Regions from separate parts of the Streptomyces sp. NPDC052101 genome, predicted to be linked through region 1. Evidence: riboswitches for the same ligand, from Rfam matches in the RefSeq annotation. Region 1 holds a riboswitch; the other holds the start of a gene.
The links. Region 1 has a riboswitch for magnesium ahead of AB0L75_RS14135 (NRAMP family divalent metal transporter). Riboswitches for the same ligand answer to the same signal wherever they lie in the genome.
Positions count from the first base shown of each region.

Region 2: another riboswitch for magnesium. It lies ahead of AB0L75_RS10965 (CBS domain-containing protein); the one in region 1 lies ahead of AB0L75_RS14135 (NRAMP family divalent metal transporter).

Region 1 is NZ_JBFAWH010000006.1:172,794-188,182, forward strand. Features, by position in the region: gene AB0L75_RS14115 (hypothetical protein) at 1-164, shown strand, start outside; gene AB0L75_RS14120 (hypothetical protein) at 273-536, shown strand; gene AB0L75_RS14125 (glyoxalase) at 566-952, shown strand; gene AB0L75_RS14130 (SAM-dependent methyltransferase) at 946-1,446, opposite strand; M-box (ykoK) riboswitch at 1,650-1,823, shown strand; gene AB0L75_RS14135 (NRAMP family divalent metal transporter) at 2,131-3,768, shown strand; gene AB0L75_RS14140 (VOC family protein) at 3,804-4,172, shown strand; gene AB0L75_RS14145 (MgtC/SapB family protein) at 4,219-4,950, shown strand; gene AB0L75_RS14150 (hypothetical protein) at 5,058-5,504, shown strand; gene AB0L75_RS14155 (ABC transporter permease subunit) at 6,000-7,754, shown strand; gene AB0L75_RS14160 (nitrate/sulfonate/bicarbonate ABC transporter ATP-binding protein) at 7,787-9,169, shown strand; partial or broken gene AB0L75_RS14165 (MFS transporter) at 9,495-10,355, shown strand; gene AB0L75_RS14170 (metalloregulator ArsR/SmtB family transcription factor) at 10,408-10,701, shown strand; gene AB0L75_RS14175 (metalloregulator ArsR/SmtB family transcription factor) at 10,734-11,138, opposite strand; gene AB0L75_RS14180 (metalloregulator ArsR/SmtB family transcription factor) at 11,737-12,135, opposite strand; gene AB0L75_RS14185 (heavy metal translocating P-type ATPase) at 12,233-14,221, shown strand; gene AB0L75_RS14190 ((2Fe-2S) ferredoxin domain-containing protein) at 14,218-14,625, shown strand; partial or broken gene AB0L75_RS14195 (magnesium and cobalt transport protein CorA) at 14,747-15,389, shown strand, end outside.
Region 2 is NZ_JBFAWH010000004.1:172,584-187,972, reverse strand. Features, by position in the region: gene AB0L75_RS10985 (MMPL family transporter) at 1-1,980, shown strand, start outside; gene AB0L75_RS10980 (NAD-dependent epimerase/dehydratase family protein) at 1,935-2,426, opposite strand; gene AB0L75_RS10975 (macrolide family glycosyltransferase) at 2,515-3,699, opposite strand; gene AB0L75_RS10970 (aldo/keto reductase) at 3,945-4,433, shown strand; M-box (ykoK) riboswitch at 4,908-5,082, shown strand; gene AB0L75_RS10965 (CBS domain-containing protein) at 5,387-6,754, shown strand; gene AB0L75_RS10960 (divalent metal cation transporter) at 6,751-8,037, shown strand; gene AB0L75_RS10955 (hypothetical protein) at 8,084-8,245, opposite strand; gene adh (aldehyde dehydrogenase) at 8,465-9,988, opposite strand; gene AB0L75_RS10945 (GAF domain-containing protein) at 10,045-11,364, opposite strand; gene AB0L75_RS10940 (N-acetylmuramoyl-L-alanine amidase) at 11,421-12,014, opposite strand; gene AB0L75_RS10935 (acetamidase/formamidase family protein) at 12,203-13,216, opposite strand; gene AB0L75_RS10930 (APC family permease) at 13,399-14,883, opposite strand; gene AB0L75_RS10925 (ROK family transcriptional regulator) at 15,165-15,389, opposite strand, start outside.

The sequences.
Region 1 (15,389 bases):
ACCTCCCGGCCTGCGTCGAGGGCCGATGCGGGACCTACGAACCGCGCGTCCACCTGGCCCACATCCTCGCCCGGCAGGGCCACCGACCTGCCTGGCTGGCCGAGTTCACCGGCCTTCCGCTGAACGCCGCACAGCACATCACCGACCTCGCGACACATCCCTGACACGACCCCACCCCAAGCCCCTACCTCTGGGCCGGCGCACCCGTCCCGCCCCTGCGCGCGGACGGCCGTCAAGCCGTGCCCGAGCGCACTCCGCGGAGGCAATCCCCCATGTCAGTCTTCGCCCACCACCCTCCGCGCCCCACGGGCATCCGCTCGCACGGCGCCCGGCAGTCCCTGCGCAACGTACTCGTCGGCATCGTCCGCCGTCTCGCCGACAGCCCTCTGGAGCAGCCCGTGCTCCACGCGCTCGACGCCCCGGTCCGCCGGGTGACAGTCGGCGCCGTCCGGCAACGGCCGTACGCCCACTGGCAGATGACCGCCAGTCCGGACGGCGTACGGCGCCTCGAAGCGATCTGGCACACCCGTCACTGACGTCACCGACCATTGACCGGAGGTCCGGCATGATCACCGCAGTCGACCACATCGCGCTGGCCGCCCCGCTGGGCAGCGAGGAGTTGTTGCGCGCCTACTACGTCGACGCGCTCGGTCTCGTAGAAGTCCCCGGGCCGGCCCTTCATGCCGCCCGCGGGGGCTGCTGGTTCAGCGACGACGACGGCCGTGTCCGGCTCCACCTGGGCATCGAGACCCCGTACCGGGCGTCCGCGAAGGCCCACCCCGGCCTGCGCGTCCAGGCCATCGACTCGCTCGCCGCCCGCCTCGAAGCCTTCGATGCCCTGGTGGTCTGGGACGACACGCTGCCCGGCCACCGCCGCTTCTACAGCCAGGACCCCGTCGGCAACCGCCTGGAATTCCTCCAACCCGGCAGAGGGGGAACAGCCGGTCAGTAGTACCCGCACATAAGAGCGGTGGCCCAGGCGGGCTGTGTGACCGGGTCCTGGGGGCCGAACTCGGTCATGTAGGGCTTGATGTCGAGGACGGGAGTGCTGTCCACCGCATCCAGCCCTTGGACGTGCAGATCGAGTCCGTCGACCTCGATCAGGCGGCAGCGGGAGACGCCGAGCCGGTTGGGGCGGTTCTTGCCGCGTTGAGCGAAGATGCCGACCTGCGGCCAGTCGGTGTTGCCGCGGGGGTGACGGGCCCCGGACTCGATCTTCTCCACCGGGACTCGGTCGAAGTGGTAGACGACCTCCAGGTGGGAGAAGGCGTCCAGGCCGGCCACCGCGTCGGAGGTGAAGCGGGTGGCGTCCAGGCGGATGACGGCCGTCTCCCCGCCCCAGTCGTCGTCCCGGATCTCCGGCCGGCCGCCGATCACCCGGCCCACGGGAACGGAGACCACCTCAGCGAGAGTGCTGCTCTCGGGCACGTGTCGCGCCTCAGACATGCTGTCGCACCTTTCGTGAAAGCGTCGGGAGCGGGTGCAGGTCGACCCGCACGTGGCTCACCGTATCGATCACTCGTTCGCGCCGCGGTGCGGTTGGCGAGGACTGCGCCCGCCTCTACATGTACGGTCGGCCGCCGGTCAAGACTCCGCCAAGAACTTGCGTTCATGCGCAAGTAGGGGGCTAGACTCATGGAGGTTTGAAAAGGGCACCTCGTTCGGTGAGGCGTCTTCACGGACACAGGCCACTGACCCCACGACTTCGAGAGACGCCCAGGGTCAGGACACCTCTCCCCGGCCCAAGGGGTGAGGCCAAGTGGCTTCCCTCGCAAGGGGATTACGCCGTGGAGTGCCAAAGCTCTGACGAGTTGGGGTGAGCCGGTCGTACGGACCGGGTTACTCCTTGCCGAGTCGTTGCTGACGCGCACAAGTCGCGTCCCCGGCCGGAAGGAGGCGAGAGACATGGACTGCAGTAGCAGTAGTCCGGGCCACAGTCGGCCCCTGACCCGCTTGTCCTCGCATTCTTCCGGCACGCGGTAACCACCTCCCCTGCGCGGATCCACTCCGCGTCCCGAGCCCCGTACGGCCCTGTGCCGTGACGGGCCGCCGTCCTGCGCGCTCACGCAGGGGGGATGGCTTTCGCGTGCCCCTCTACCTCCCCCTCTGGGGGGATTCGGGAGGTATGACATGACCACCGTGACCGAGACCACCGAGACCCCGCGCGCCGCGGTCCTCGACGACGCGCACGTCGGCGACATCCGCGGCGCCCTCGGCACCATCAAGCTCGACGACACCGCACCCCGCACCGGCCTGTCCGCCAAGCTCAAGACGCTCCTCGCCATAGTCGGCCCCGGCCTGATCGTGATGGTCGGCGACAACGACGCCGGCGCCTTCGCCACCTACGGCCAGGCCGGCCAGAACTACGGCACCCACCTGCTGTGGACCCTGCTGCTCCTCGTGCCCGTGCTGTACGTCAACCAGGAAATGGTGCTGCGCCTCGGCGCGGTCACCGGCGTCGGGCACGCCCGTCTGATCCTGGAGCGGTTCGGGAAGTTCTGGGGCGCGTTCAGCGTGATCGACCTGTTCCTGCTGAACGCGCTGACGCTGGTGACCGAGTTCATCGGCATCACGCTGGCATCCGGGTATCTGGGCCTGCCGAAGGTGGCCGCCGTGGTCCTCGCGGCCGGAATCATCATCGCGTCAGCGTTCACGGGGTCGTTCCAGCGGTTCGAGCGGGTGGCGATGACGCTGTGCGCGGCCTCGCTGCTGCTGGTGCCGATCTACTTCATGATCCACCCGCACGCCTCGCAGATGGCGCGTGACTTCGTCGTACCGAACATGCCCGGCGGCACCGGCCAGCTGTCCACCGTCATGCTGCTGATCATCGGCATCGTCGGCACCACCGTCGCGCCCTGGCAGCTGTTCTTCCAGCAGTCGTACGTCATCGACAAGCGGATCACCCCGCGCTTCATGAAGTACGAGAAGGCCGACCTGGTCATCGGCATCGTCGTGGTGGTCATCGGGGCCGCGGCCATGATGGGCTTCACCGCCGCGGCCTTCGCGGGCACGCACGGCTTCGGGCAGTTCACCGACACCGCGGGCATCGCGACCGGCCTGGAGAACAAGGCCGGGAAGCTGGCGGGGGTGCTGTTCGCCATCGCGCTGCTGGACGCATCGATCATCGGCGCGTTCGCGGTCTCGCTGTCCACCGCCTACGCGATCGGTGACGTGCTCGGGATGAAGCACTCCCTGCACCGCGGGGTGGGCGGCGCGAAGGGCTTCTACGCCGTCTACGCCGGCCTGGTCGCGGCGGCCGCCGCCATCGTGCTGATCCCGGGCTCGCCGCTCGGCCTGCTGACCGAGGGCGTCCAGACGCTGGCCGGGGTGCTGCTGCCGTCCGCCTCCGTCTTCCTCCTGCTGCTGTGCAACGACAAGGCCGTCCTCGGCCCGTGGGTGAACGGCCCGAAGACCAACGCCTTCACCTCGGCCGTCGTCGGGGTCCTCGTCAGCCTGTCGATCATCCTGACCGCCTCGGTGCTGTTCCCCGACATCTCCTCCGAAGCGATCCTCGACATCATGGCCGCCTGCGGCGTCGTCGGGGTGCTGGCCGCCGGCTACGCCTTCACCCGCCGTCGCACGGGCACCAAGGAGGACCCGATCGACCGGACCGGCAAGGACGAGTGGCGGATGCCGCCGCTTCAGACCCTGACCCGGCCGCCCATGTCCACCGCCCGCAAGATCGGCATGGGCGCCCTGCGGACCTATCTGCTCATCGCGATGGTCCTGGTCGTCATCAAGATCGTCGAGGTCGCCCTCGGCGGCTGAACACCGCCCACCTTCTCACCGAAAGGCACACCGACATGCTCGTCGCTCTCGACCACGTCCAGCTCGCCGCACCGCCCGCGAGCGAGGACCGCCTGAGGGCCTTCTACGTCGATGCCCTGGGCCTGGTCGAAATCCCCAAGCCGCCGGTGCTGGCCGCTCGGGGCGGCGCCTGGTTCGCGAGCGAGGACGGGACCGTCCAGCTGCACCTGGGGATCGAGGAGCCCTTCCGGCCCGCGACGAAGGCCCACCCCGGGCTGCGGGTGAAGGACATCGATGCCTTCGCCGACCGGCTCGCGTCCCACGGAGCCCCGGTGACCTGGGACGACAACCTGCCCGGCCACCGCCGCTTCTACAGCACCGACCCCGTCGGCAACCGCCTGGAATTCCTCGAACCCCTCGACTGAGCCCAGCAGCGGACGCCGTGCGCACCGCGACTGAAGGAGGTGCCTCATGCAGGCCCTGACCACCGTCGACTTCCTGACCCGGCTCGGCACCGGGGTGGGCTGCGGGGCGCTGATCGGCGTCGAGCGGCAGTGGCGCGCCCGGATGGCCGGGCTGCGCACCAACGCCCTGGTCGCCACCGGCGCCACCCTCTTCGTCCTCTACAGCGTCGCGGTCGGGGACGCGGGCAGTCCCACCCGGGTCGCTTCCTATGTCGTGTCCGGGATCGGGTTCCTGGGCGGCGGGGTGATCCTGCGCGACGGCGGCGGGGTGCGCGGCCTGAACACAGCCGCCACCCTGTGGTGCTCGGCGGCGGCCGGCGTCCTGGCCGCCGCCGGCCGACTCGAACTGGCCGTACTCGGCACGGTCGCGGTACTGGCGGTCCACCTGGTACTGCGGCCCGCCGGACGGCTGCTGGACCGGGCCCCGGCCGCCGGCACCGACCCCGACGCCACCGTCCGCGCCACCGTGCACCTGGTGTGCGAGCGCCAGGCCGAAGCCCATCTGCGGGCCCTGCTGCTGCAGACCCTGGCCGCCTCCGCGCTCGCCCTCACCGGGCTGCGCGCCCGCCGCGAGGGCGAGACCACCAGCCTGCACGCCGGCGTGACGATCCACGGCGACGTCGCCGCCGCGCTGGAACAGGTCATCTCCCGCCTCTCTCTGGAGCCGGGCGTGAGCGACCTGCACTGGCACATGGACGACGAGGGGTCCGAGCGGGAACGACCCCGGGCGCTGGCCTGACACGACCAGGGCAGCGCCCTCTGTCCCATGGCTCGGACAGGGGTCCCACGGCCCCAGGGCAACGGTCCGGTCACGGGCCAGGATGGAACCTGAAGGGAGAGGGTGTCATGAGGACCCTGCCTCACCTGCGCACGGGCGAGGGAGCCACCGTGCTGGGAGTGTTCACGCTGACCGTGCTGGAGATGACCGCTCTGGCGACCGCGCCCGCCCGGGACCGGCCACTCGTCAGCGGGGCTCTCATCGGCGCCGCCACCGCCACGTTCGTCGTGGTGGCCGCCATGTGGCACAACCACCGCAACGCCGCCCGTCAGGCCCGGCTGCGCCTGCCGCAGACGGTCGACGAGTCGTGGTTCACGGCACGCGCGCTGTACGGCTTTCCCATGGAGGACGTACGCCCGTACCTGCTCGGGAAGGACGCGCCCAACCTCAACACCCTTTACACCGCATGGGTCTTCGCCACGCACGGGCAAGACGCCACGTGGATCGACCGGCACCTGGACCTGCCCGCCAACATCACCCGTCTCCTGGTCGAGGCGGCCCGGCAGCGTCACTGAGCGACCGGGCCTATAGGTACTTCTGAACACGGGGTTCCAGAGTGAACTTGGCGACCCGGCACCCCTGGTCGCCGACCGCCCGCCCCGTCCTCAGCGTTGTCCACCGCGCCCACTCGACGCCTGGCGCCCGGCGCGGGAACGCCGAGATCGCTATTTGCGCATCGATGCAATAAGCGGCACACTCTCTGTCGGCACCCGCCTGTCCACCACCGGAACCGCGCAACCGAACGGAGGCACCCATGGACATCGACATCGACCCACCCAGTCCATGCCGCTGCCTCGTCGGCAGCCACTGACTTCACCCCCCGTACATGACGGCCAGAACACCCGTGGACTCATACGACCCCGGGTCCATACGGCCGTGACGGACGCGCTGCCCCCGCGGGTGCCCGTCGGCGCCCCGGCCCGCAGCCCCCTTTCCCCCTCACCACCTGCTGTTTTCTCACCGCTCGCGTGCCGCGCTCCAGCCGTGCCGTGCGGTTGGAGGTTCCTGTGATGTCGTTCAGGACGAGCACGCCCGCCACCCGGTCCTCGTTCTCCGCGCGGTTCGCGGGCCGGCTGTCCCACTTCTCCTGGGTGGACCTGGCGGTCGCCGCCGCCGTACTGGTGCTGCTCTATCTCGCCCTGCGGGTCGGGAAGGGGACCACGGTCTCCTTCACCCCGAGCCGCCACGTCAGGGTGGACACCAGCGTCGCCGAGCTGCCCTACGACGCCGCCCGCTCGCTGCTGCGGATGTTCGTGGCGCTGGCCCTCTCCACCGTCTTCACCCTCGTCTACGCCTACACCGCCGCGAAGTCCCGCCGCCTGGAGCGGATCCTCGTCCCCGCACTGGACATCCTGCAGTCCGTCCCCGTCCTCGCCTTCCTGACGGTGGCCGTGACCGGGTTCGTCGCCCTGTTCCCCGGTTCGATGCTGGGCCTGGAGTGTGCGTCGATCTTCGCGATCTTCACCTCCCAGGCGTGGAACATGACGTTCAGCTTCTACTACTCGCTCACCTCGCTCCCCCGCGAACTCGACGAACTGTCGAGGTCGTTCGGCTTCACGCGCTGGATGCGGTTCTGGAAGGTGGAACTGCCCTCCGGCATGATCGGCCTGGTCTGGAACGGCATGATGAGCTTCGGCGGCGGCTGGTTCTTCCTCGTCGCCTCCGAGGCCGTCACCCTGGGCGGCACCAACTACGCCCTGCCTGGAGTCGGCTCCTACGCCGGCGCCGCGATCGCCGAAGGCCATCTGGGCAAGGTCGGCTGGGCCATCCTCACCATGGCGGTCATGGTCATCGGGGTGAACTTCCTGTTCTGGCGCCCGCTGACCGCCTGGGCCGAGCGCTTCAAGAACGAGCAGTCGGAAGCCAGCGAGGTCCAGCGCTCCTACGTCCTGGACCTCCTGCGCCGCTCCCACTGGCCCCGGCTCCTCGGCCGCGCCCTGCGCCCCGCCGGACAGACCCTGAACCGGGCCGGGCGGGTCTTCGGCGTCGACGACCGCCCACTCGCCGTCGACCGCACCCGGCAGCGCACCGGAGACGTCGCCTTCACCCTCGTCGCCGGCGGACTGATCCTGTGGGGCCTGATCGACCTCGGCCACTACCTCCACGACCGCACCGGCCTCGGCGTCTTCGGCGAACCCCTCCTCCTCGGCCTCGCCACCCTCGCCCGCGTCGCCGTCCTGGTCACGGTCGCGACGCTGGTGTGGGTGCCGATCGGCGTGAAGATCGGCTTCTCGCCGAAGCTGACCCGCATCGCCCAGCCGGTCGTCCAGGTCCTGGCCTCCTTCCCCGCCAACTTCCTCTTCCCGCTGGCCGTCTGGTTCTTCATCAAGACGGGCCTGACGATCGACATCGGCGGCATGTTCCTCATGGCGCTGGGCGCGCAGTGGTACATCCTCTTCAACACCATCGCCGGCGCCATGGCCATCCCGACCGACCTGCGCGAGGCCATGGACGACCTGGGCGTGACCGGCTGGCAGCGCTGGAAACGGTTGATCATCCCGGGGATCTTCCCCGCCTACGTCACCGGCGGCATCACGGCATCGGGCGGCGCATGGAACGCCTCGATCGTCTCCGAGGTCGTCGGCTTCGGCGGCACGACCCTCACGGCGACCGGCCTGGGCGCCTACATCGCCCACGCCACCGGGGACGGCAACTTTCCGAAGCTGATCGCGGGCGTCGCCGTGATGAGCCTCTACGTCGTCTGTCTCAACCGCTTCTTCTGGCGCCGCCTGTACCGGCTGGCCGAGTCGCGCTACTCCCTCTGACCTCCCCCGTCGAACAGCATGTGGAGCCAGTCATGGCGATCAACAACCTTCCCCTGACCGACACCGCCCGCCCCACCGATGGCGAGGTACTGCTGGAGACCGTCGGCCTGACCAAGTCCTACGCCGGCGCCGACGGCGAACTGCCCGTCCTGTCCGGCATCGACCTTCAGGTCCGCGCCGGTGAGGTCGTCGCCCTGCTCGGCAAGTCGGGCTCGGGCAAGTCGACCCTGCTGCGCTGCCTGGCCGGGCTGGTACCCGCCAGCTCCGGCACCGTCACCTACAAGGGCAGCCCGCTGACCGGCGCCAACCCAGGCACGGCGATGGTCTTCCAGACCTTCGCCCTCCTGCCCTGGCTGACGGTGCAGCAGAACGTCGAACTCGGCCTCGAAGCCAAGGGAGTAGCGGCCCCCGAACGCGCGGACGCCGCCCGGCAAGCCATCGACCTGATCGGCCTCGATGGTTTCGAGTCCGCCTACCCCAAGGAGCTGTCCGGCGGCATGCGCCAACGGGTCGGCTTCGCACGGGCGTTGGTGGTCGAGCCGGACGTACTGATGATGGACGAGCCGTTCTCCGCCCTGGACGTCCTGACCGCCGAGAACCTGCGCGGGGAACTGATGGAGCTGTGGGAGTCCGGCCAGTTCCCGACCCGGGCCATCGTGCTGGTCACCCACAACATCGAGGAGGCCGTGCTGATGGCCGACCGGATCGTGGTGCTCGGCTCCCGGCCCTACGGCGCCATCCGGGAGGTCTTCGAGGTCGGCCTGGACCGCCCGCGCGACCGTAACTCGGCCGCCTTCGAGGACCTCATCGACCGGGTCTACCGCACGATGACCGGACGCCAGAAGGAGGGCCGTACACCGGGCCGCGCGGAAGGCATCGAGCTGGACAAGCGCACCCCGGCCAACACCCCGCTACCCCGGGCCAGCGTGGACGGCCTGTCCGGTCTCGCAGAGATGGTCCTGCACCGTGGCGAGCGCTGCGACCTCGCCGACCTCGCCGACGACCTCGGCCTGGCAATCGACGACATCCTGCCCCAGGTCGACGCCCTCGACCTGCTCGGCCTCGCCCAGATCACCGGCGACGACCTCATCCTCACCGCCACCGGCACCGCCTTCGCGAGCGCGGACGTGCAGGAGTCGAAGAAGATCTTCGCCGAGGCCGTGATGCGCGCCCCGCTGGTGAAGCTGATCACCAGCAGTCTGCGCCAGAAGCCCTCCGGCACCCAGCGCGCCGGCTTCTTCCGCGACCTCCTGGCCCACCACTTCACCAGCGAACAGGTCACCCACCAACTGGAGACGGCCACCGACTGGGGCCGCTACGCCGAGCTGTACTCCTACGACGCCGAACCGCAGGAATACCGCCTGGACCAGGACGACGAGGGCCCCGGACACCGGGAGGAGCACCTCACCCGCTGAGCCGGTACTACAGTTCCGGGCGGACGCATGCGAGGGCGTCGGCCCACCGGGGCGGGCGGCGCATGCCGCATTGACGGACCCGGCTGCGGCACACGCACCGGACGAACTTCCCTCTGGCGACCGCGAGTTCACCGAGACAGCTCCCGCGCAGGCCAAGGGTGCAGCCCTGCCCACCGCCCCTGCCCACCGCCCCAGCCCACAGCCTTTTGCGCCCCGCCTTCACCCGACCCGGGCATGACATCACCACACATGAAATCAACGCGTGCATTTATGCGCACATGTTGCAGGCTGGTGGGACCGAGAACTCCTGGGGCAGGAGGGACCCATGCTGACGGTGCTGCGCAACCGCACCTACCGCCACCTGTTCACCGCGCAGGTCATCGCCCCGGTCGGCACCGGACTGGCGACTGTCGCGCTGAGTCTGCTCGCCTACGACATCGCGGGCGCGAACGCGGGATCGGTACTGGGCACCGCGCTGGCGATCAAGATGGTCGCGTACGTCGGGATCGCCCCGGTGATCAGCGCGCTCGCCCACCGGCTCCCCCGCCGGGCCCTGCTGGTGGGGACCGACCTGACGCAGGCGGCGGTTGCGCTCGCGCTGCCGTTCGTCACCGAGGTCTGGCAGGTGTACGTACTGATCTTCCTGCTTCAGTCCGCCTCGGCCGCCTTCACGCCCGCCTTCCAGTCGGTGATCCCCGAGGTGCTGCCCGCCGAGCGCGACTACACCCAGACGCTGTCGATGTCCCGCCTCGCCTACGACCTGGAGAGCCTGTTCAGCCCGGCGCTGGCCGCCGCCCTGCTCACCCTGATCAGCTACAACCGGCTCTTCTTCGGCACCCTGCTGGGCTTCCTGGCCTCCGCCACACTCGTCGCCTCGGTCACCCTCCCCAGGCCCGCCGCTTCCGGCCTCCCGGACTCCGCGGGCATCTACACCCGGGCCACGCGCGGCACCCGCCTCTTCCTGGCCACCGCGCGCCTGCGCGCCCTGCTCGTCCTCAACCTCGCGGTGGCCGCCGCCAGCGCCCTGGTCACCGTCAACACCATCGTGTACATCCGCGACCACCTGCACCGGGCCGCCTCCGACGTACCCCTGGCCCTCGGCGCGTACGGTGCCGGCTCCATGGTCACCGCCCTGCTCCTCCCCCGGGCCCTCCAGCGACGCACCGACCGCTCGCTGATGCTGCCGCCGCCTTCGTCCTCGCCGCCCTGCTCGCCGCGGTGGCCGCAACGGCGAACGCCTGGACACCGCCGCCGCCATCCTGGCCCTGCTCGCCGACCGCACCCGCCTGGCACTGCTCCAGCAGCTCACCGAGGGCGAGGCCGACGTCACCACGCTCACCGAGGCGTGCGGCGCCGCCCGTCCCTCCGTCAGCCAGCACCTGGCCAAGCTCCGCCTGGCCGGCCTGGTCGCCACCCGCAAGGACGGCCGCCGCATGGTCTACATGCTCAAGCACGGCCACCTCGGCCGCCTGGTCAACGAGGCGCTGAACGCCGCCGACCACCAGATCGGCCACCTCCCGCCCCACGACTGAGCCGGCCCGTCCGCGCCGTACTCCGCCCGGGCCTAGCCCAAAGCGGGCCGTCGTCTGAGCGCCCCACGCGCTACGGACTGCTCCGGCACTGCCGCGGCCGACTCCTGGCCCGCCGTGCCGCCCGGCCCCGAGGCGTCGTCACGGGCGCTCGCCACCAGCTGGACCTCCTCCAGCAGACCGCGCACGCTCGCCGCCCGGTAGTAGATGCGCGTACCCTCCCGCCGCGTGGTCACCAGCCCGGCCGCCCGCAGCTTCGCCAGGTGCTGCGAGGTAGCGGCCACATGGGCGCCCAGGATCCGGGCCAGCTCGCTCACCGGCAGCTCCCGGCCGTTCAGCGCCCAGAGCAGCCGGTACCGGGAGGGGTCGGCCACCGCCTTCAGCACTGCCACGGCTCGCTCTGCGGCCTCCTCGTCCCACGCCTGTTCTTGCGCATCCATGCAACTATGGTACCGGCGTTCCACGCCGACAGGACCTGCCCGTCACGAGGACTCGGAGAACAGCCATGGCGGCCGACAGCACCCCGCAGCGGCCCGTCCCCGTGATCGACTGCGCCCTGCACGAGGACGGCCGCCGCCGACCAGCTCCGAGTCGTCGCCCGCGCCTTCGACCTCCACCCCCTCGCCGTCGAGGCCCCCTGAACGCCCACCAGCGCCCCGAGCCGGAGCGGTACGACACCCTCTTCCTCGCCCTGCGGACCGCCGTCCGCCACGATCCGTCCGAGCGGCTCGCCCAGGGCCCGGCAGAGCCGTCCTGCACGCCATCGCCGACCGCTTCGTCGACCAGCACCTCGACGTCATCACCGCCCCGGAGACCGCGCCTTCTCCCCGGAGGTCGGCCACGACGTCGGCCGCATCTACCAGCTCAAACGCGACCTCGCCGAGCTGCAGCGCACGGTCACGCCGCTCGCCCGGACCCGCGTCCGACAGAATCACGACGTTGGCTCTTCGACTTCCCGACGACACTCATCGGCGCTGACGCCCTGGTCACCCTCGTCTACCTGGTCTTCCCCCGAAGGCGCGCCGGTTGTGACGCGGATCAGCGCGTGACACCGAGAGCGACCCCGTCCGCCTGGACCTCGTCGGCGACGTCGCTGAGACCGAGGCGCAGGTGCTCGATGTGGTAGACGGCCTGGTCGAGGAGTTCGGCGACATGGTTGTCATAGAGGGCGTAGATCACCGAGCGGCCTTGGCGGCGCCCCACGACCAGGCCGAGGTTGCGCAGCAGTCGTAGCTGGTGGGAGCAGGCGGACTGCTCCATGCCGACCTCGGTGGCGAGTTCGGTGGCGGGGCAGGGGCCCTCCCGCAGGCGGGAGAGGATCAGCAGCCGGGAGGGGGTGGCCAGGGCCTGGAGGGTGGTGGCCACCCGGGCGGCGCTGTCCGCGTCCAGGCGGGTGCGCGGCACGGCGTTCTTCGCGGGAGCTGCTCCATGGCCCATGGAAGCCATCATACAAGCGATACTTGAAGAGCTCTTCATATGTACCTGTATGGTGGACGAGTTGGTTTGCCCCTCCCTGCCGAAGGTCTCTTCCGTCATGTCCTCCACCCTGACCGAGCGCCCCGCGCCCGCCGCGGCCGCACGTCCCGAGGCTGCCCCGCGCCGGCGGACCCAGGTGTTCGCGCTGACCGAGGCCCGCTGGGCCGCTGCGGCCACGGTGCTGTTCCTGTTCGCACTGCCGCTGCAGCTGACCGGCGCGCCCACCTGGGCCTGGGGTGTGCCGTACGCACTCGCCTACGCGGCAGGCGGCTGGGAGCCCGCGCTGGCCGGGCTGCAGGCGCTGCGGGAGAAGACCCTCGACGTCGACCTGCTGATGATCGTCGCTGCGCTGGGGGCGGCGGCCGTGGGCCAGGTGATGGACGGCGCCCTGCTGATCGTCATTTTCGCGACCTCCGGTGCGCTGGAGGCGCTGGCCACCGCGCGCACCGCCGACTCGGTGCGCGGCCTGCTGGATCTGGCCCCGGCCACCGCGACCCGGCTGCGCGACGACGGCGGCGAGGAGAGCGTGGCCACCGCCGATCTCACTGCCGGTGACACCGTCCTGGTGCGGCCCGGCGAGCGGATCGGCGCCGACGGCCGGGTCCTGGACGGGGCGAGCGAGGTCGACCAGGCCACCATCACCGGTGAGCCGCTCCCGGTCGTGAAGGAGCCGGGGGACGAGGTGTTCGCCGGCACCCTCAACGGCACCGGCGCCCTGCGCATCAAGGTCGAACGCGACGCCTCCGACTCGGTGATCGCCCGCATCGTCCAGATGGTCGAGGAAGCGTCTGAGACCAAGGCGCCGACCCAGTTGTTCATCGAGAAGGTCGAACAGCGCTATTCGATCGGTATGGTGGCGGCGACCCTCGCCGTGTTCGCGGTGCCGCTCGTGTTCGGTGCCGCACTGACCGGCTCACTGCTGCGGGCCATGACGTTCATGATCGTGGCCTCGCCGTGCGCGGTGGTGCTGGCGACCATGCCGCCGCTGCTGTCCGCGATCGCCAACGCCGGGCGGCACGGCGTGCTGGTGAAGTCCGCCGTGGTGATGGAGCGCCTCGGCCAGGTGGATGCGGTCGCTCTGGACAAGACCGGCACGCTTACCGAGGGCACGCCGCGCGTGACGGAGATCCGCCCGCTGGCCGGCTCAGGTCTGGACGAACTTCGGCTGCTGGCGCTCGCAGCCGCAGCCGAGCACCCCAGCGAGCACCCGCTGGCTCGCGCCGTCGTGAACGCCGCCCGCACCCGCGGCCTCGCCCTGGCCGCCGCCGAGGACTTCACCTCCACGCCCGGCCTCGGAGTGACCGCCGCCGTCGACGGACACACGGTCGCGGTCGGCTCCCCCGCCCGACTCCTCTCCGGCGCCACCGACGCCCACTCCGCCCTCGCGGCGGCCGTCGCCGCCGGACTGGAGGAAGAAGGACGCACCGCCGTGCTCGTCATGGCCGACGGTGCACAGGTGGGCGTACTGGGCATCGCCGACCGCCTGCGCCCCGACGCCGCCGACACCGTCACCTCCCTCACCGCGCTCATCGGCACCCCGCCGATACTGCTCACCGGAGACAACCGGCGCGCAGCCGCCCGCCTGGCCGCCGAGGCCGGCATCACCGACGTACGCGCCGGACTGCTACCCGGGGACAAGGTCACGGCGGTCAGGGAACAGGAGCGCGCCGGTCGTAGGGTGCTGCTCGTCGGCGACGGGGTCAACGACGCCCCCGCCCTGGCCGCCGCCCACACCGGCATCGCCATGGGCCGGGCCGGCTCCGACCTGGCCCTGGAGACCGCCGACGCGGTCATCGTCCGCGACGAACTGGCCACCGTCCCCGCCGTGCTGGCCCTCTCCCACCGGGCCCGTCGCCTGGTGGTGCAGAACCTGGTCATCGCAGCCGTGTTCATCTCCGGCCTGGTCGTCTGGGACCTCGTCGCCACGCTGCCGCTGCCGCTCGGTGTCCTCGGCCACGAGGGCTCGACCGTCATCGTCGGCCTCAACGGCCTGCGTCTGCTGCGCGAGGCCGCATGGACCAAGGCCCGCACGGAGGACAACCGGTGACCCGCCGCACCCGACGGTCCACCCCCGTTCAGGGCACGGCGGACCGCTGCACCGTCACGGTCTGCCGGGGCTGCTGCTGCGGCACGCCGAAGGTCTCGGACCTGGACCACGCGGCCCAACTCACCGATCTGCGCGCCTCGTTGTCCGGAGTGGCGAACGTACGGCCCACCGGCTGCCTGGACGCCTGCGAACGTGCCAACGTGCTCGTCGTCCAGCCCTCCGCCACCGGACGCCGGGCCGGCGGCCGCCCGGTCTGGCTCGGCCTGGTCAACGACCCAGAGGCGACCGCCGACATCACCGCCTGGGTACGCGACGGCGGCCCAGGACTCGCCGACCCGCCCGCCGTCCTGGACCTCTACGCCTTCAGTCCCTCCCGCCGCGTTCGCCGGCAGATCGGGGACTGAGCAGAACCGCACGGGACGCTGTCGCGGCCTCCGCGTCAAGGGGCCGCCCGTGTTCCCCGCCCCCGACGCTCGCCTTACCGGCTCCTGGCACACTGTCCGGATCCGGCGAAGGAGATCCCGCATGTCGATGGTCGGCAACCTGCGCAAAGTGGCCCGCCTGACGCGGCGGAGCCGCCGCGTGGACCTGAGCCACCCGGCCCGTTCCCCGCTGGGTTCCTCAGTGGTCAACTGCGTGGTCTACCGCGACGGTGTCCGGCAACCGGTCACGGACACGGTCGAGGAAGCCGTCCGGCAGGTACGCAAACACGGCCACGGCTTTGTGTGGCTGGGTCTGCACGAGCCGACGGAGGCGGAGTTCGCGGAGGTCGCCGAGCTGTTCGCCCTGCACCCGCTCGCCGTCGAGGACGCGATCCGGGCCCATCAGCGGCCCAAGCTGGAGCGGTACGGCGACATCCTCTTCACCGTCTTCAAGACCGTCACCTACGTCGAGCACGAGCGCCTCACCGCCACCAGCGAGGTCGTCGACACCGGCGAGATCATGGTCTTCACCGGCCCCGACTTCGTCGTCACCGTCCGCCACGGCCGCCACGGCTCCCTCGGCCATCCTGCACGCCATCGCCGATCATGTCGTCGACGACTACCTGACCGTCACCGACGCGGTCCAGAACGACCTGGACGAGGTGGAGACGGAAGTCTTCTCCCCGCAGGGCTCCAAAACTGCGGACGCCGGCCGCATCTACCAGCTCAAGCGCGAGGTCCTGGAA
Region 2 (15,389 bases), on a different contig from region 1:
GCCACCTCGTACTGGACGGCGCGGCGCGCGCCCTCGCTGCGCTCCCGTGACGGTTCCATCGCGCTGGTCACGCTCTCCCTGAGCGGTGACGAGGACGACCGGGCGAAGACCGCCGACCGGGTGGTACCGGACATCCGACGGCACGCGCAGGGGCTGACCGTCCTGGCGGCCGGCCCCGCGCAGGTGCAGTCGGAGGTCGGCAGGCGCACGGCACACGATCTGCTGCTCGCCGAAGCGATCGCCGCGCCGATCACCCTCGTCCTGCTCCTGCTGATCTTCGGCGGCACGGTGGCCGCCACCCTGCCGCTGCTCATCGCGCTGCTGTCGGTCCTGGTGAGCCGGGCCGTGCTCAACGCCCTTGCGGGCGCCGTGCCGATCTCGGTGTACTCGATGAACTCCACCACCTCGCTCGGCCTCGGACTCGCCATCGACTACAGCCTGTTCATCCTCGCCCGCTTCCGGGAGGAGCTGCGCGCCGGCGCCACGGTGCGGGAAGCCTTGGGCCCCACCGTGCGCCGGGCCGGCCGTACGGTCGCGTTCTCCGCGCTCACCGTGGCCCTGTCCCTCATCGCGCTGCTGGTCTTCCCCCAGTTCTTCCTGCGTTCCTTCGCCTACGGCGGCATCGCCGTCGTACTCTCCGCGGCGGCAGGGGCGGTATTCGTCCTGCCCGCGCTGCTGGCCGTCGTGGGCCATCTCGTCGACCGCTACGACGTCTTCGCCCGGCTGCGCGGCCCGGCACGGAACGCGGCAGGCCCGCCGGCGGCCCCCGAGAACGGACGCTGGTACCGGTTCGCCACGGCGGTGATGCGCCGCCCGCTGCTCTACGGCTGCGGCGTGGTGGCCCTGCTGGCCGTCCTCGCGTCCCCGTTCACCCGGGTCGCCTCGGGCCTGTTCGACGACCGCTCACTACCCGCCTCCTCCCAGGTGCACCGCGCCACGCAGACGCTGCGCGACCGGTTCGACGCCGATGCGCTGGGAGCCGTCCCGGTGGTGCTGCAGGGCACGCGGCGGGACCGGGTGCGGAGCCTGGAGACCTACGCCCGGGCGCTGTCCGCGGTGCGCGACGTCCGCCGGGTGACCGCGGCGCCCGGCAGCTACGTCGGCGGGCGCCGGGTCCACGGGCCGGGCCCGGCCGCTGCCGCCCTGGTGGACGGCGACAGCACGCTGCTCCGCGTGGTCTCCGCGGTGGAACAGGATTCCTCCGCCGGCACCCGGCTCGTCCGCCGGCTGCGGGAGGTGGCGCCGCCGGCCGGGGCCTCGGTGTCGGTGGGCGGACGCGCCGCCGAGGTCGAGGACAGCACCGCCGCCATCGCCCGGGCCACGCCCGCCGCGATCGGCATCGTGGTGGGCTCCTCCCTGCTGCTGCTCTTCCTGTTCACCGGGAGCGTCCTGATGCCGGTGAAGGCACTGGCGCTCAACACCCTCAGTCTCAGCGCCACGTTCGGGGCGATGGTCTTCGTGTTCCAGGAGGGGCACCTGTCGTTCCTCGTGGGCAGCCCACCGCACACCGGCACACTGGACGCCACCATCCCGATCCTGACCTTCTGCGTGGCTTTCGGGCTCTCCATGGACTACGAGGTCTTCCTGCTCGCCCGCATCCGCGAGCGCTACCTGCGCACCGGCGACAACACGGAGTCCGTCGCCTTCGGCCTCCAGCACACGGGCCGCATCATCACGGCCGCGGCGGTCCTCGTCGCCGCCGTGCTGTTCGTCTTCGCCATCTCAGGGGTGACACTGCTGAAACTGCTCGGCGTCGGCCTGGCACTGGCGGTCGTACTGGACGCTACGCTCGTCCGAGCTGTGCTCGTGCCGTCGTTCATGCGGCTGGCCGGACGGGCCAACTGGTGGTCCCCCGGGCCACTGCGCCGCCTCCATGACCGTGTCGGGCTGCGCGAGGACGCCGCACAGCACCGCCACCGACCTGAGACCAGGGCTCATGGACACAGGGATGCTCCTTCCGCCCTCCCACCTGGTTCATGAGACCGGCCTGATTCATGAGACCGGGCCGCAGCGGCCTCGCTGGGGCGGCCGCCGTGACCGGCAGGAGTGAGGGCCTGCAACTGGGCGCGCATGCCGTCCCTCAGCCCGGTCGCGGGAGTCCGACCGAGCAGGGACCGGGCTCGATGGGTGTTCGCTCGGGTGAGGGGGACGTCGCCGTCGCGCGGGCAGTCGGACTGAACCCGGACCTTCCGGCCACGAAGCGGTTCGCCGGTCAGGGCAGCCCGCAAGACCCGGTGGAGGAACATGCCAGGCCGCTGGCGCGGGCCGTAGACGGTGAAGTACCGCAGCGCCACCACACTCGTGGGACAGGATGACCGGGCGGCGTGCGCGAGGCAGAGTTGCTCCCCGGCGAGTTCGGTGACCGCATAGGGGGAGACGGGATGGAGTCGGTCGCTCTCCTGGCTCGGTGCGCCGCAGGTCGGCACCTCGCCCGGATCACTCGACCAGGCCGAACGCGAGGTGCTGCAAGTGGAGGACGCCGTCGGCGCCCTCTGATGCACCTGCCCCGCACTATCAGCCCACCCTGTCCCCTGCCAGCTCCTCCTCGATCAGATCGGCGGCCCGGCGGGTGCCGCCCTCGGCGCGCACTTCAGACCACAGCCATGCCGAGCGAGCAGCGACCTGCGGATCGCCGATGAGTTCCATCAGAGCTGTACGCAGCGTCGCCGCCGTGACATGTGCGGTGTCGATCCGGCGGGCGACGCCCAGTTCGACGAGCCGGTCGGCGTGGAGGCACTGGTCGGGTCCGTTCGGTACCGCGATCATTGGCACACCGGCGTACAGGCCCTCGCTGCTGCTGCTCACACTGGTGTGCGTCACCCATGCGTCCGCATGTTCAAGGATCGGCAGCGGAGCCACCCACGGCCGCACCTCGAAGTTGCGGGGGACCCGCTCGACCAGATCGCTGCCACCGCCCGTCTGCAGCACCACATGCCACCCCGGGAGGTCCGCGAACGCTGCCACACACTGGTGGTAGGTCTCCTGCGGCCCGAGGTACGCCGAGCCGGTCAGCGACACCAGCAGCACCTTCTTCGCACCGGCCGGCCGCATCCAGCCGTCCTGCTCCTGGCCGGTGCCGAAGCACGGGCCGACGAAGGTCACCGCCTCGGTGTCGACATGGTCCGCATGCGGCTGCATGGCGCGCGGGATCATGGCCAGCACTCGCGGCGGGTGGCCGGTGAACTCCGCCACGTTCGTGGTCACCGCACCGCACCGGGTCAGCCAGGCGGCGAACCGCGCTCGGTATGCGAGTCCTCCGGGCAGCTGGGCGAACGCCGCACCGATCTCCTCCTGGGCACCTTCCCAGGCCACATGCGCCGCGGACAGCTGGACGAAGCCGCGGCCCTGCGCCTCGGCCAGCGCGCGGCCCGCGTACGCGCCGACGTCGTAGAGGTAGAGATCAGCGGGATCGTCGTCGTACGCGGCGCGCAGCTGTGGCAGCACGGCCGTCGCCTCGTCGAGGAAGAGGGAGGCGGAGGCGATGGGATCCTGCGGCCAGGAGCGGTCGGCGACCGGAAGAGTGGACGTGATGCCGACCAACTCGGCGCCGGTGGAGGTGATCAGCTCGACGAGGGGGTCGGCGGTGGCGTACGTCACGCGATGACCGCGGGCCACCAGCTCACGGATGATCTCCAGACTGGGCAGCACATGGCCGACCAGAGGCGTGCCGACCATGGCGATATGGGCAGGACGGGGCATAACCGGCCTTCCTTGGATAGAGGGCTACGGCAGAGCAACGCTGAGGAGCCCGACTGGGCAACGCAGTCCGCGGACCGAACCGCCCACACGTCCTCCAGCGGGCGCCACAACCCCGAACCGTCCGCGGCTGCCTACGCCACCTCGAACCCGGCTCCCAGCGGTCCGGCTCAACCGCCACCAGCGGCTTCGCCCCTCGAGGGGACGAGGCGTATGGGGCAGATTGGGCGGCGGAGGCTGCACCGCCGATGAGCAGTTGGTGGGGTGGGTGGGTCGAGGGCCGGTGGGACGAGGTGTTCCTCGCCACGAAGTTCGGCGTCGTACACAGCGAGGCCAACCCGCGTGCGCGGCGCGTCGACTCGACCCCTGGGTATGCCCGGTGCGCCTGCGAGGCGTCGTTGCGACGCCTGGGCGTAGATCACATCGACCTGTTCCACCTGCACCGCCGCAACCCGGATGTGCCGGTGGCGGAGACCATGGACGGTGTGGCCGAGCTGGTGGCCGCAGGCAAGGTGCGCTACCTCGGTCTGCCGGAGGTCAGCGCCGGAACACTGCGCCGCGCCTGTGCCGTCGCCCCGGTCGCTGTGCTGCAGAGCGAGTACTCGCTGTGGACCCGCGGCCTGGAGCGGGGATCCTGCCGGCGGAGTACGCGGAGGAGCGAGGTGGTGACGACGCGGGCGGCGCGGCCGATCAGCAGCACGCGGCATGGGGACTTCCCGCGACGCACAAGGTCGTAGCCCTTGGATCTCGACATGCCGAACGCCTGGGCGGCGTCCTCGACGCTCGCGGTACCACACCGGCCATTGACGCCTGCCCTGCTCCGCTCGGCGCTGTCTCCACGTGTTCCCGATGACGCAGCACGCTGAGTGCGTCGCGAGCCTTGAGCCTGCTGAGAAGGGTCGCTGAACTGCAGTTTCGCCCAGGGTGCATTATGTTCGCTGTGGGCGTTACGGGCGATATCTCGACGCATATTCGACGCACGTTACGCACGCTACGCACGTTCTACGAGCGGGCTCCGTACGGGCTCCATCCGCGGAGGAACGGCTTGAGGTCGTCGGGGTTGGGATTGGGTGGAGTGGGGGCACAATCAGGCCCTTGCCGCCACCGCGGCGGAAGCGGCGACGGTCACGGTCCCGTAGTCGCGAGGTCAAGCGCCGGTCATGGATTGGGAGGGCCGGGCGGCGGGGGCGTATCGTTGACGCGGTTTTGATGAGACACCTCGTTCGGTGAGGCGTCTTCACGGACACAGGCCACTGATCCCACCCGTCGAGAGACGCTCCGGATCAGGACAGGTCTCCCCGGCCCAAGGGGTGACCCCAAGTGGCTTCCCCGCAGGTGCGGGGACACGCCGTGGAGTGCCAAAGCTCTGACGAGTTGGGGTGCGTCGGGTCTCTTCCCGGCTGCCCTTGCCGCATGGCCGTGACGTCGTGAGCACGGCCGGGACCGGGAGGAGGCGAGTATGGACAGTAGTCCGGGCCATAGTCGGCCCCTCTCCGCGTTGTCCTCGCTGTCCCTCCGTGGCCTGAGGCAGCTCGTTCTCTTCCACTGACCTGACCCCGCCAGGCCCCCCGTCGTGGGCCTGCCCGGAGAGTCGGGCCCCCGTGTGCCCTGGCGCCGGGTCCGGTGCAGGGCGCGTGCGCTGTCGTGGCCGCCCGGTGCCCCGTCAAGCCGGGGCAAGGGGGTGTTCATCTTGTCCGTCAACACTCTGCTCATGTCCACCTCGGCCCGTCTGCGCGACCGCAGGGTCACCCTGGAGCGCCGCGCCACCACCTCCAAAGCCGTCCGTACGTCCCTGGTCTCGCTGGCCGGACTGGTCGGTGGGTCGGTCACCAATCAGTCCGGCGAGGAGGTCGGCCGTGTCGTCGACGTGGTCGCCCGGCTGTACGGCGAGGAGTCGTACCCGCCGGTCACCGGACTGATCCTGCGGATCGGGCGGCGACGTACCTTCCTCGCGTCGGACGCCATCGGCAAGGTGCACGCCGGGCAGGTACGGCTGCGCACCGCGCGGATCGACATGCGGGACTTCTCCCGGCGCCCGGGGGAGGTGCTGCTCGCCAGGGACGTCCTCGACCACCAGCTCGTCGACGTGGACGGCGTGCAGGTCACCCGGGCCGCCGACCTGTACCTGGCACCGCTCGTCGACAAGGTGGTCCTGGTCGGCGTCGACGTCTCCCTGCCCACGTTGCTGCGCCGGCTCGGCCCGCGCCGCTGGCAGGCCCGGCCGACCCCGGAGCGCGTGCTGGACTGGCAGGCGGTCGCACCGTTCGGCGAGCAGGCCACCGACGGACCGGCGGAGGTGCGGCTGCGCGCCTCCCGGACCGTACTGCAGCGGCTGCGTCCGTCCGATCTGGCGGACATTCTCGAAGACCTCGGTCGCAGTGAGCGGCAGCAGCTGCTGGGCTGGCTGGAGCCGGAGCAGGCTGCCGACGCGCTGGAGGAGATGGAACCGGCCGAGTTGGAGAATCTTCTGCGTGAGGCCGCACCCGACCACGCCGCCCGGCTGGTCGACGAGATGGAGCCGGACGAGGCCACCGATGCCCTGCGGGACCTCACCCGTGAGGAGCGTGAGGCTCTGCTGACACGGATGCCGAAGGGAGAGGCGGCGGAGCTGCGCCGTCTGCTGAGGCACCGGGAGGGCACGGCGGGCGGTGCCATGACCACCCTGCTGCTCACCGCTCGCCGGGACGAGACCGTCGCCGAGGTACGGGGCCGGCTGGCCGAACAGGCCGAGCACCGCACCGAGATCGACGCCGTCGCCGTCGTCGACGAGCAGGACCAACTGCTGTGCGATGTCGGTTTGTTCGACCTGGCGGTGGCCGAGGACACGTCCCTGGTGGCCGACCTGGTGGCGTGGCTGGCCCAGTTCGGCCCGCCCGTCACCATCCATGCGGACACCCCGCTGGCCGAGGCCGCCGACCAGTTGGTCGCCGCCCGCGCCTCTTCCCTTCTGGTGGTCGACGACACCGACCGGCCCCTCGGCCGGATCCTGGCCGACGACCTGCTCGACGCGATGCTGCCCGAGCGCGGGCGCCTGCACTTCCGGAGGTTCCTGCAGTGACCCACGACCTGGACACCGTCGCTCCGGCCCAGGCGGCGCCGGCTCGCCGTACCGGTTGGCGGCGCATCACCATGGTCGCGGCGATCGCGGGCCCCGGCCTGGTCGCCGCGAACGCGGGCAACGACGCCGCCGGCATCGCCACCTACGCCTCGGCCGGCTCCCAGTTCACCTACGGCACCCTGTTCTTCATGGTCCTGGTCACCATCGCCCTGGTGATGGTGCAGGAGATGGCCGTCCGCCTCGGCGCCCACACCGGTAAGGGACTCGGCGCCCTGATCCGTGAACAGTTCAGCCTCCGCCTGACCGCACTGGCCGTCTTCTGTCTGCTGCTGGCCAACACCGGCCTGGTGGTGAGCGAGTTCGCGGGTATAGGCGCGGCGTTCGAGCTGCTGGGCATCCCCAAGTGGGCGGTGATTCCGCCGGCGGCGATCCTCCTGTGGGCGTTGGTGTTGTTCGGCTCCTACCACTGGGCCGAGCGCATCTTCCTGATCATGTCGCTGGCGTTCTTCGCCTACCCCATCGCGATGATCCTCGGCCACCCCGACTGGGGCGCCGTCGGCCACCACCTCGTCGTCCCCCACATGGAGCCGAACAAGAGCTTCATCCTGCTGGCGGTCGCCCTGATCGGCACCACCGTCAGCCCGTACATGCAGTTCTACGCCGCCGCAGGCGTCGTCGACCGGGGCGCCAAGCCTGCCGACTACCCCCTCATCCGGGCCGACGCCATCCTCGGCGCGGTGTTCGCCTGCGTCATCAGCTTGACGATCATCATCGCCACGGCCTCCGCCATCGGCGGCACGGGCCCGCTGGATTCCGCCGCCCAGGCGGCCGAGGCCCTCAAGCCGGTCGCCGGCCAGAACGCCGAACTGCTTTTCGCGTTCGGTCTGATCGGAGCCTCCGCCCTGGCTGGTGCTGTTGTCCCGCTGTCGGCCAGCTACGCCATAGGGGAGGCGGCCGGCGTGGAGCGCTCGGTCTCCCGCAGCTTCCGCGACGCCCCACTGTTCCTGGGCCTGTTCACCGCCCAGATCATCCTCGGTGCCGCAGTGGCGATGACTCCGGTCGACGTCATCCAGCTCCTCATCGGCACCCAGGTCCTCCAGGGCCTGATCAGCCCCATCGTCCTGGTCTACCTGCTCGTCCTCACCAACCGCCGCTCCGTCCTCGGTGAAGCCGCCAACAGTCCGCGCTACCGCATCGCCGCCACCGCCGTGGTGGTCGGCGTCGCCGCCATGTCCACCATCTTGCTGGTCCAGACGGTGCTCGACTGGTTCGGCCTGGCGTGACGCCGCCCAAGGGTCCATCAGTGCCCACTGCGGCTGCCCTGGCGGTCTACAGGATGAGCGGCTCGGAGAGCAGCACCGGCCTCTGGTGCAGGCCCTCCATCACCAGGTGGGGAATGACTTCGAGTGCCGTGTCCGGGGCGTACTCCAGAGCCGCCGCGTCGGGGGACTTGTCGATGTCCCCCGCGTCGGTCCATTTGTAGACCAACACGTACCCGGCGGCCGGGTCCGCCCACCAGAGGCCGGTGGACGCGGCACCTGCTGGGTAACTGGGGGTTTTGGTCCGTGACTGGTCCGGAAGTGCTGGTCAGGAGCGGCATGCGGGTGGGAGGAACTGGGAGTTACGACGTAGACCGGGCCTCGCGCTGAGTAAGGCGAGTGACAGGCGCCTGACGAGAAAAGCCCCAGGTCAGGCGCCCTTTCTCGGCCTCTAGAAGAAGCCCAACTTCTTCGGCGAGTACGACACCAAGAGGTTCTTGGTCTGCTGGTAGTGCTCCAGCATCATCTTGTGTGTTTCGCGGCCGATCCCGGACTGCTTGTAGCCGCCGAACGCCGCGTGCGCCGGGTAGGCGTGATAGCAGTTGGTCCACACGCGGCCCGCCTGGATGGCGCGGCCCGCGCGGTAGGCCGTGTTGGCGTCCCGGGTCCACACGCCCGCGCCGAGGCCGTACAGCGTGTCGTTGGCGATCTTGATGGCGTCGTCGAAGTCGTCGAAGGAAGCCACCGAGACGACCGGGCCGAAGATCTCCTCCTGGAAGATCCGCATGCGGTTGTCGCCCTCGAAGATCGTCGGCTGGACGTAGTACCCGCCCTTCAGCTCGCCGTCGTACTGGATGCGCTCACCACCCGTGAGCACCTTCGCGCCCTCCTGACGGCCGATGTCCAGGTAGGAGAGGATCTTCTCCAGCTGGTCGTTGGAGGCCTGGGCGCCGATCATCGTGTCGGTGTCGAGCGGGTGTCCCGGCTTGATCTGCTGAGTACGGGCGACCGCCGCCGCCAGGAAGTCCGCGTAGTGGCCGCGCTGGATCAGTGCCCGGGACGGGCAGGTGCAGACCTCGCCCTGGTTGAGCGCGAACATGGTGAAGCCCTCGAGCGCCTTGTCCCGGAACTCGTCGTCGCGCGCCCACACGTCGTCGAAGAAGATGTTCGGCGACTTGCCGCCGAGTTCCAGGGTGACGGGCTTGATGTTCTCCGAGGCGTACTGCATGATCAGCCGCCCGGTGGTGGTCTCCCCGGTGAACGCCACCTTCGCCACCCGCGGACTCGACGCCAGCGGCTTGCCCGCCTCCACGCCGAAGCCGTTGACGATGTTCAGCACGCCCGGCGGCAGCAGGTCCGCGATCAGGCTGACCCAGTAGTGGATGGACGCCGGGGTCTGCTCGGCGGGCTTGAGGACGACCGCGTTGCCCGCGGCCAGCGCCGGCGCCAGCTTCCACGCCGCCATCAGGATCGGGAAGTTCCACGGGATGATCTGCGCGACGACCCCGAGCGGCTCGTGGAAGTGGTACGCCACCGTGTCGTCGTCGATCTCGGCGAGCGACCCCTCCTGGGCCCGGATCGCCCCCGCGAAGTAGCGGAAGTGGTCGATCGCCAGCGGGATGTCGGCCGCCAGCGTCTCCCGGACCGGCTTGCCGTTCTCCCAGCTCTCGGCCACCGCCAGCGGCTCCAGATGGGCCGCCATACGGTCGGCGATCTTCAGCAGGATGTCGCCGCGCTCCGCCGCCGGCGTACGGCCCCACGCGGGCGCGGCCCCGTGCGCCGCGTCCAGCGCCCGCTCGACGTCCTCCGCGGTGCCGCGCGCGATCTCGGTGAACGGCTGTCCGTTGACCGGCGACGGATTCTCGAAGTACTGCCCGCGCACCGGCGGGACATACGCACCGCCGATGAAGTGGTCGTAGCGCGCCTGGTAGGAGACGATCGCGCCTTCGGTGCCCGGCGCCGCGTAACGAGTCATGCCTGTCTGCCTCCCGGTGCAGCGCTGCCCGCCGTCGGGCAGCGGTCGCCGCGAGGCTAGGCGGGCGGACGTTGCAAGTACGTTGCGCCACCGGTCCTTCCCCGCCTCTGCCCCCGTCCCCGGCCGGCTGGTGCCGTCAGCTCGGCCTCCAGTGCGGCGAGCCGAGCCCGCACCGGCGCCGCGGGGCGCACCGCGGCGAGCGCCCGCCACACCGCGAGGTCGTCCTCGCCCCAGGGTGCGTGCGCCCAGTCCGCCAGCAGATCCGGATCACGTTGCGCGATCAGCGCCGTCCGCAGCCCGTCGGCGAGCCGGTCCCGCAGCCGTACGATCGCGGGCGCCTGTGAACCGGGCAGCAGCGGACCGTTGTACGCCTCCGCCGCCGCCGTGACCGCCCCGGCTCGCAGCCGCCGCTCCACCACCGTGACGTCCGACTCGACCGCGGCGGTGAGCCGGTACGGCCGCGAGGCGAGTAGTCCCGCCCCCAACGCCCTGCGCAGCCGGGCCAGTTCGGCGCGCAGGGTCACCGGCGTCACCGACTCGTCCGCGTACAGCGCGCACAGCAGCTCGTCCCCGGTCAGGCCCTCGGGATGCCGGGCGAGCAGCACGAGGATCTCGCTGTGCCGGCGGCTGAGCCGGACCCGGCGGCCGTCCAGGATCAGCTCGGCCTCGTCCCGGCCCAGTGCGCCGAGCAGCGGCGTGTCCGGAGCTGTCCGCGGCGGTGCGAGCAGCGCGAGCTGGGCCTCCGCCGCCCGCGCCACCGCCTGCACGAAACCGAGGCTGTGCGGATGCGCCAGCCCGTCTCCGCCGGTGATGTCCACGGCACCCAGCACCCGGCCGGTGCGCGGATCGTGCACCGGCGCCGCCGCGCAGGTCCACGGCTGGACCCGCCGGATGAAGTGTTCCGCGGCGAACACCTGCACCGGGCGGTCCACGGCGACCGCCGTCCCCGGCGCGTTGGTGCCGACCGCGCTCTCCGACCAGCGCGCCCCCGGCACGAAATTCATGCCGTCCGCCCGCCGCCGGGTCGCCCGGTGTCCCTCGACCCACAGCAGCCTGCCGTGCGCGTCGCACACCGCCAGCAGATGCTCGCCGTCGGCGGCGAACGTGCCCATCAGCTCCCGGAACAGCGGCATCACCCTGGCCAGCGGATGCTCCGCCCGGTACGCGCCGAGGTCGTCGTCGGTCAGCTCGACACTGGCCGTGCCGTCCGGCCCGACACCGGCCCGTGCACTGCGCCGCCACGACTCCGCCACCACCGACCGCACCGGGCGCGGCACCGTACCCACCCTGGTGAACGTCTCGTGCGCCCGGCGCAGCACACGGACCCGCTCGGCGGGGTCGGCCCCGGGCTCCAGGGCCACCCACGGATCGGTCAACTCGGCCTCCCGGACCGTGCAACGGTGCTGTCGGTGCTGCGACCATCGTCTTCCCGCTAGGCGAAGTTGACCAGTCTCAGGTACCGGACCCAGTTCCAGTACGGGCCCGGATCGGTGTGATCGGTGCCGGGCACCTCGTAGTGGCCGATGATGTGCTCCCTGTCCTTCGGGATGCCGTGCTTGGCGCAGATCGCCGCCGTGAGCTTGGCCGAGTGTTCGTAGAGGGCGTTGGTGAAGTAGGACGGGCGGTCCACCCATCCTTCGTGTTCGATGCCGATGCTGCGGGTGTTGTAGTCCCAGTTGCCCGCGTGCCAGGCGATGTCGGCCTCGTGCACGCACTGCGCCACGTGCCCGTCCGCCGACCGGACCAGATAGTGCGCGGACACGCTCTTCTCCGGGTTGGCGAAGACCGCCAGCGTGTTGGCGTACGTCTCCTGCGTGACGTGAATGACCACGCGGTCGATGGCGTAGCTGTCAGGGCGGTCGGACGCGGTGTAGTTGGCGGTGTTCGCCGGCCGCCACTCGGCCGGCGGGTAGTCGACGGGGGTGGACTGCGCATCGGCTCGGGGGTCGGTGAGCAGTGCGTACGGGACGGCGGCGAGCGCCGCACCCTTCAGCAGCCGTCGTCTGCTCAGCCGAGGCTGAGCCATGCTCGCCGCTTGTGCCGACTCTCTTGGCTGTGCCGGGCGGCCGGCCGGGTCCATGTCCATCGGCGGGTGCCTTTCGAGGTGTGGGGGCGTCAGAAGTCGTGGGGGTGACGGGAATCGATGACGTCAGGAGTCGTGGGTGACCGGAGCCGTGGGTCAGGGGAGTCGGGGGCCTCAAGGGTCGGTCGGCGTCAGCCGCGCAGTGCTCGCGCCGTCTCCCGCAGCCGGGCGTGCACGCCGCGGTATGTCTCGCGTGCCGGCAGCCACTCCTTGCGGAGCTTGGCCACGCACGTGTAGTTCGTGTCGCACACGTTGGCCAACGGTGATTCGACCGCCTGGGTTGCGAACTGGTACGCGTCCGGCGCACTGAACCCGTAGTCGCGCACCAGCCACTGCACCAGGTCGAGCTGAGATATCCGGAACGCGTCCTCCAGCGGGCGGGCCGAACCGGTCGAGATGATGTGGGTGTCCGACTCCAGCCGGGGCCACGGCGTGGCGACCTCCTTGAGGAGGTCCACGACCACCACGGTGTTCATCGCGCACTCCACGGCCACACCGCAGGTCTCGCCCTCGCCCTGCCGGGCGTGCCCGTCGCCGAGGCTGAGCAGGGCACCCTCGACGTTGACGCCCAGATAGCAGGTGACGCCGGCCCGCATCTCGGGCGTGTCCATGTTCCCGCCGTGCGCGTCCGGGACCAGGGCCGAGCGCACCTCCAGATTGGCGGGGGCCACGCCCACCGTGCCGTGCATGGGATCCATGGGCAGCTCCACCTCGATGTCGCTGTCCTGTGCTTGGAACAGGGCGGTACGGCGCGCGCGGTCCAGCTGCCAGATCCAGACGCGCTCCGGCAGCGGGGGCTGCAGCGTGGCCGTGGTGTGCGTGGAGGTGAGCGCGCCGAAGAGCGGGACCGTCGTCGACGCCGCCCAGTCACGGGCCGGTTCGATGGACACGAAGTGCACGGCCACGGTGTCGCCCGGCTCCGCGCCCTCGATGTGGAAGGGGCCGGTCTGCGGATTGAGGAACGGGAACTCGCAGACCTCGGAGACGAGGTCCTTCTCGGAGCGCACCCGCCCGGCGAAGCAGTCCTCCGTGTACAGGTCGAGCACCGTGCCGGGCGCGATCCGCGCCACGGGCGGCGCACCACCGAACGTCCAGGCGTATCCGTCCGGTTCCGGGCGCACGGTGAGGATCCGGGGGTCGGTCATCGTCGAGGTGGTCCCTTCTGGCGAGGCGGTCGTGGGACGGGGCACCGCAGCCGCGGATTCTCCGAGCCGGCGGACTTGCGGCGGGGTGGTTCAGCCGCAGAGTGCCGGCGGGTCGGCGGCCTGGTTCAGCGCCGGGGCATCGGTGGGTCGGCGGGGAGGCCGTAGGCGGGGCAGGGGGCACGTCAGCGCGGCACCGTTCCGTCCTGCGGGTGGCCGCTCGGGTCGTACGCGTCGAGGTGCACCCGCGCGGTCTCGGCTATGCGCTCGGGGTGACGCCGTATCAGCACGAGCAGGACGACCACGCCGCCCACCATCCAGACACCGACGACGGGGCCGGCGTAGGACACCGGGGCCGTCAGTTCGGTCACGAAGTCGAACACCGGAAGGCCGGCGGCCGTCAGCAGGGCCGGGACGAAGGCCACTGTGCCGAGCACCGGGAAGAGCAGATGTCGCAGCGGCTTGAAGGTGGCCCGGCCTGCCCGCAGGAAGTAGCCGGCGCAGGCGAGGTTCACCACGATGTAGACACCGACGACAACCGTGACGATCACCGTGGCGAGCAGCAGGAACGCGGTCACCGGGTCGTAGCCGAAGCCGAGCCCCAGCATCGCCCCGACCGCCACGAGGGTCTGCAGCGCGATACCGGCCACGGGGGAGCGGTGCCGGGGGTGGAGTGTGGCGAGCAGATGGGGAAGGACCCGGATGCGGGCCAGCGCGAAGGCCGTACGGGTCGAGACGGTGGCGCACGCGTTGGAGTTGGCGATCGTGGAGTTGATCACCGCCAGGAAGACCAGCACCCAGAAGAGGCCGAAGGAGACGCGGGCGACGCCGTCCCAGGAGGCCTCGCCGGAGGCGCCGAACTTCGCGAACCGGTCCGGGCCGAAGTAGACAGTCATCGCATAGGTCGTGATCACATAGAACAGGCCGATGCCCAGGGCCGCTCCGAGGACCGCGCGCCGCATCGTCCGCCGGGGGTCGCGTGTCTCCTCGGCGAGTGGCGCGGCCGCCTCGAACCCGGCGAACGCCAGCACTGTGTACACCGACCCGGCGAACACCCCGCTGATCCCGGCGTACCCGTCGGCGGTGTGCGAAGTGCCGAACACCGACAGGGTGTTGGAGCCGCCCGCCTTGCCGATGAGCAGCACCGCGAACACCAGGAAGACGAGGATCTCGAAGACGCCGAGGACGGTGCCGAAGCGGGCTGAGGCACGGACACCCAGGTATCCGGCGATGGCGATCACAACGGCGCCCACCAGGGACCACGGCCACCACAGATCCGCCGGATACGAGGACCACTCCTCGTGCAGCGTGCCCGCCGCCGTGAAGCCCAGCTGCAGGAGCAGCAGCGGTGGGACCAGCATCTCCACGAAGACGTAACCCCAGCCGACGAGAAAGCCGACGGCCGGATGCAGGCCGCGGGCCGCGTACGTGGCCACCGAGCCCGCCGCGGGCAGCTCCCGTGCCAGCTCGGCCACGCAGGACGCGGTGAACAGACAGGCCACCAGGGCGATCAGTACCGCCAGCGGCAGGCTGCCGCCCGCGAAGGCGGCACCGGCCGGAATCGACGCGGCGACCGCGGCGGCCGGCGCCATCGCGGTGACGCTCTGGAACAGCACCTCGCGTAATCCGACGGCGTCGCGCCGCAGCGCCCCGGTTGTCTCCTTGTGCATGCGTGTCCCCCGATGCCTGTCAGCCCGCTGCCACCCGATGCGTGTGAAATACCGTCAGTACCGCCAGCCGTCCTGCGTCAGCCGACCTTGACGATCCGTCGGCTGTGCTTCGCGAGAATCACGGTACGGCGCAGGCGGGTTGCGCAGAAGAGCCCGCACCGGTTCCGTGGAGAAGCCCCCACCTGTGGAAAATCCCGCCACCCGATCGGGTGAACAGGGACCGTCATCGGCCCGTCACAGCGGCAGACCCTCCCGCCTGCAGTCACCACCCGCGGTGGACGTCAGGATCGATCCGCCACCATCGCCGGATCGTCCAGTACGCCTCGGACGACCGAGTGCGCCGCGCCGAGCAGGGGGCCTTCCGGGCCCAGTCGGGACACCGCCACCGGGCAGGGCGGGCCCGCAGTGCGGCCCGTCAGTTCCGTTTCGAGGGACGGCAGCAGCCAGGGGGAGAGGCCGGCCAGGGCGCCGCCGAGGACCACCGTTTCGGGGTCGAGGAGATTCAC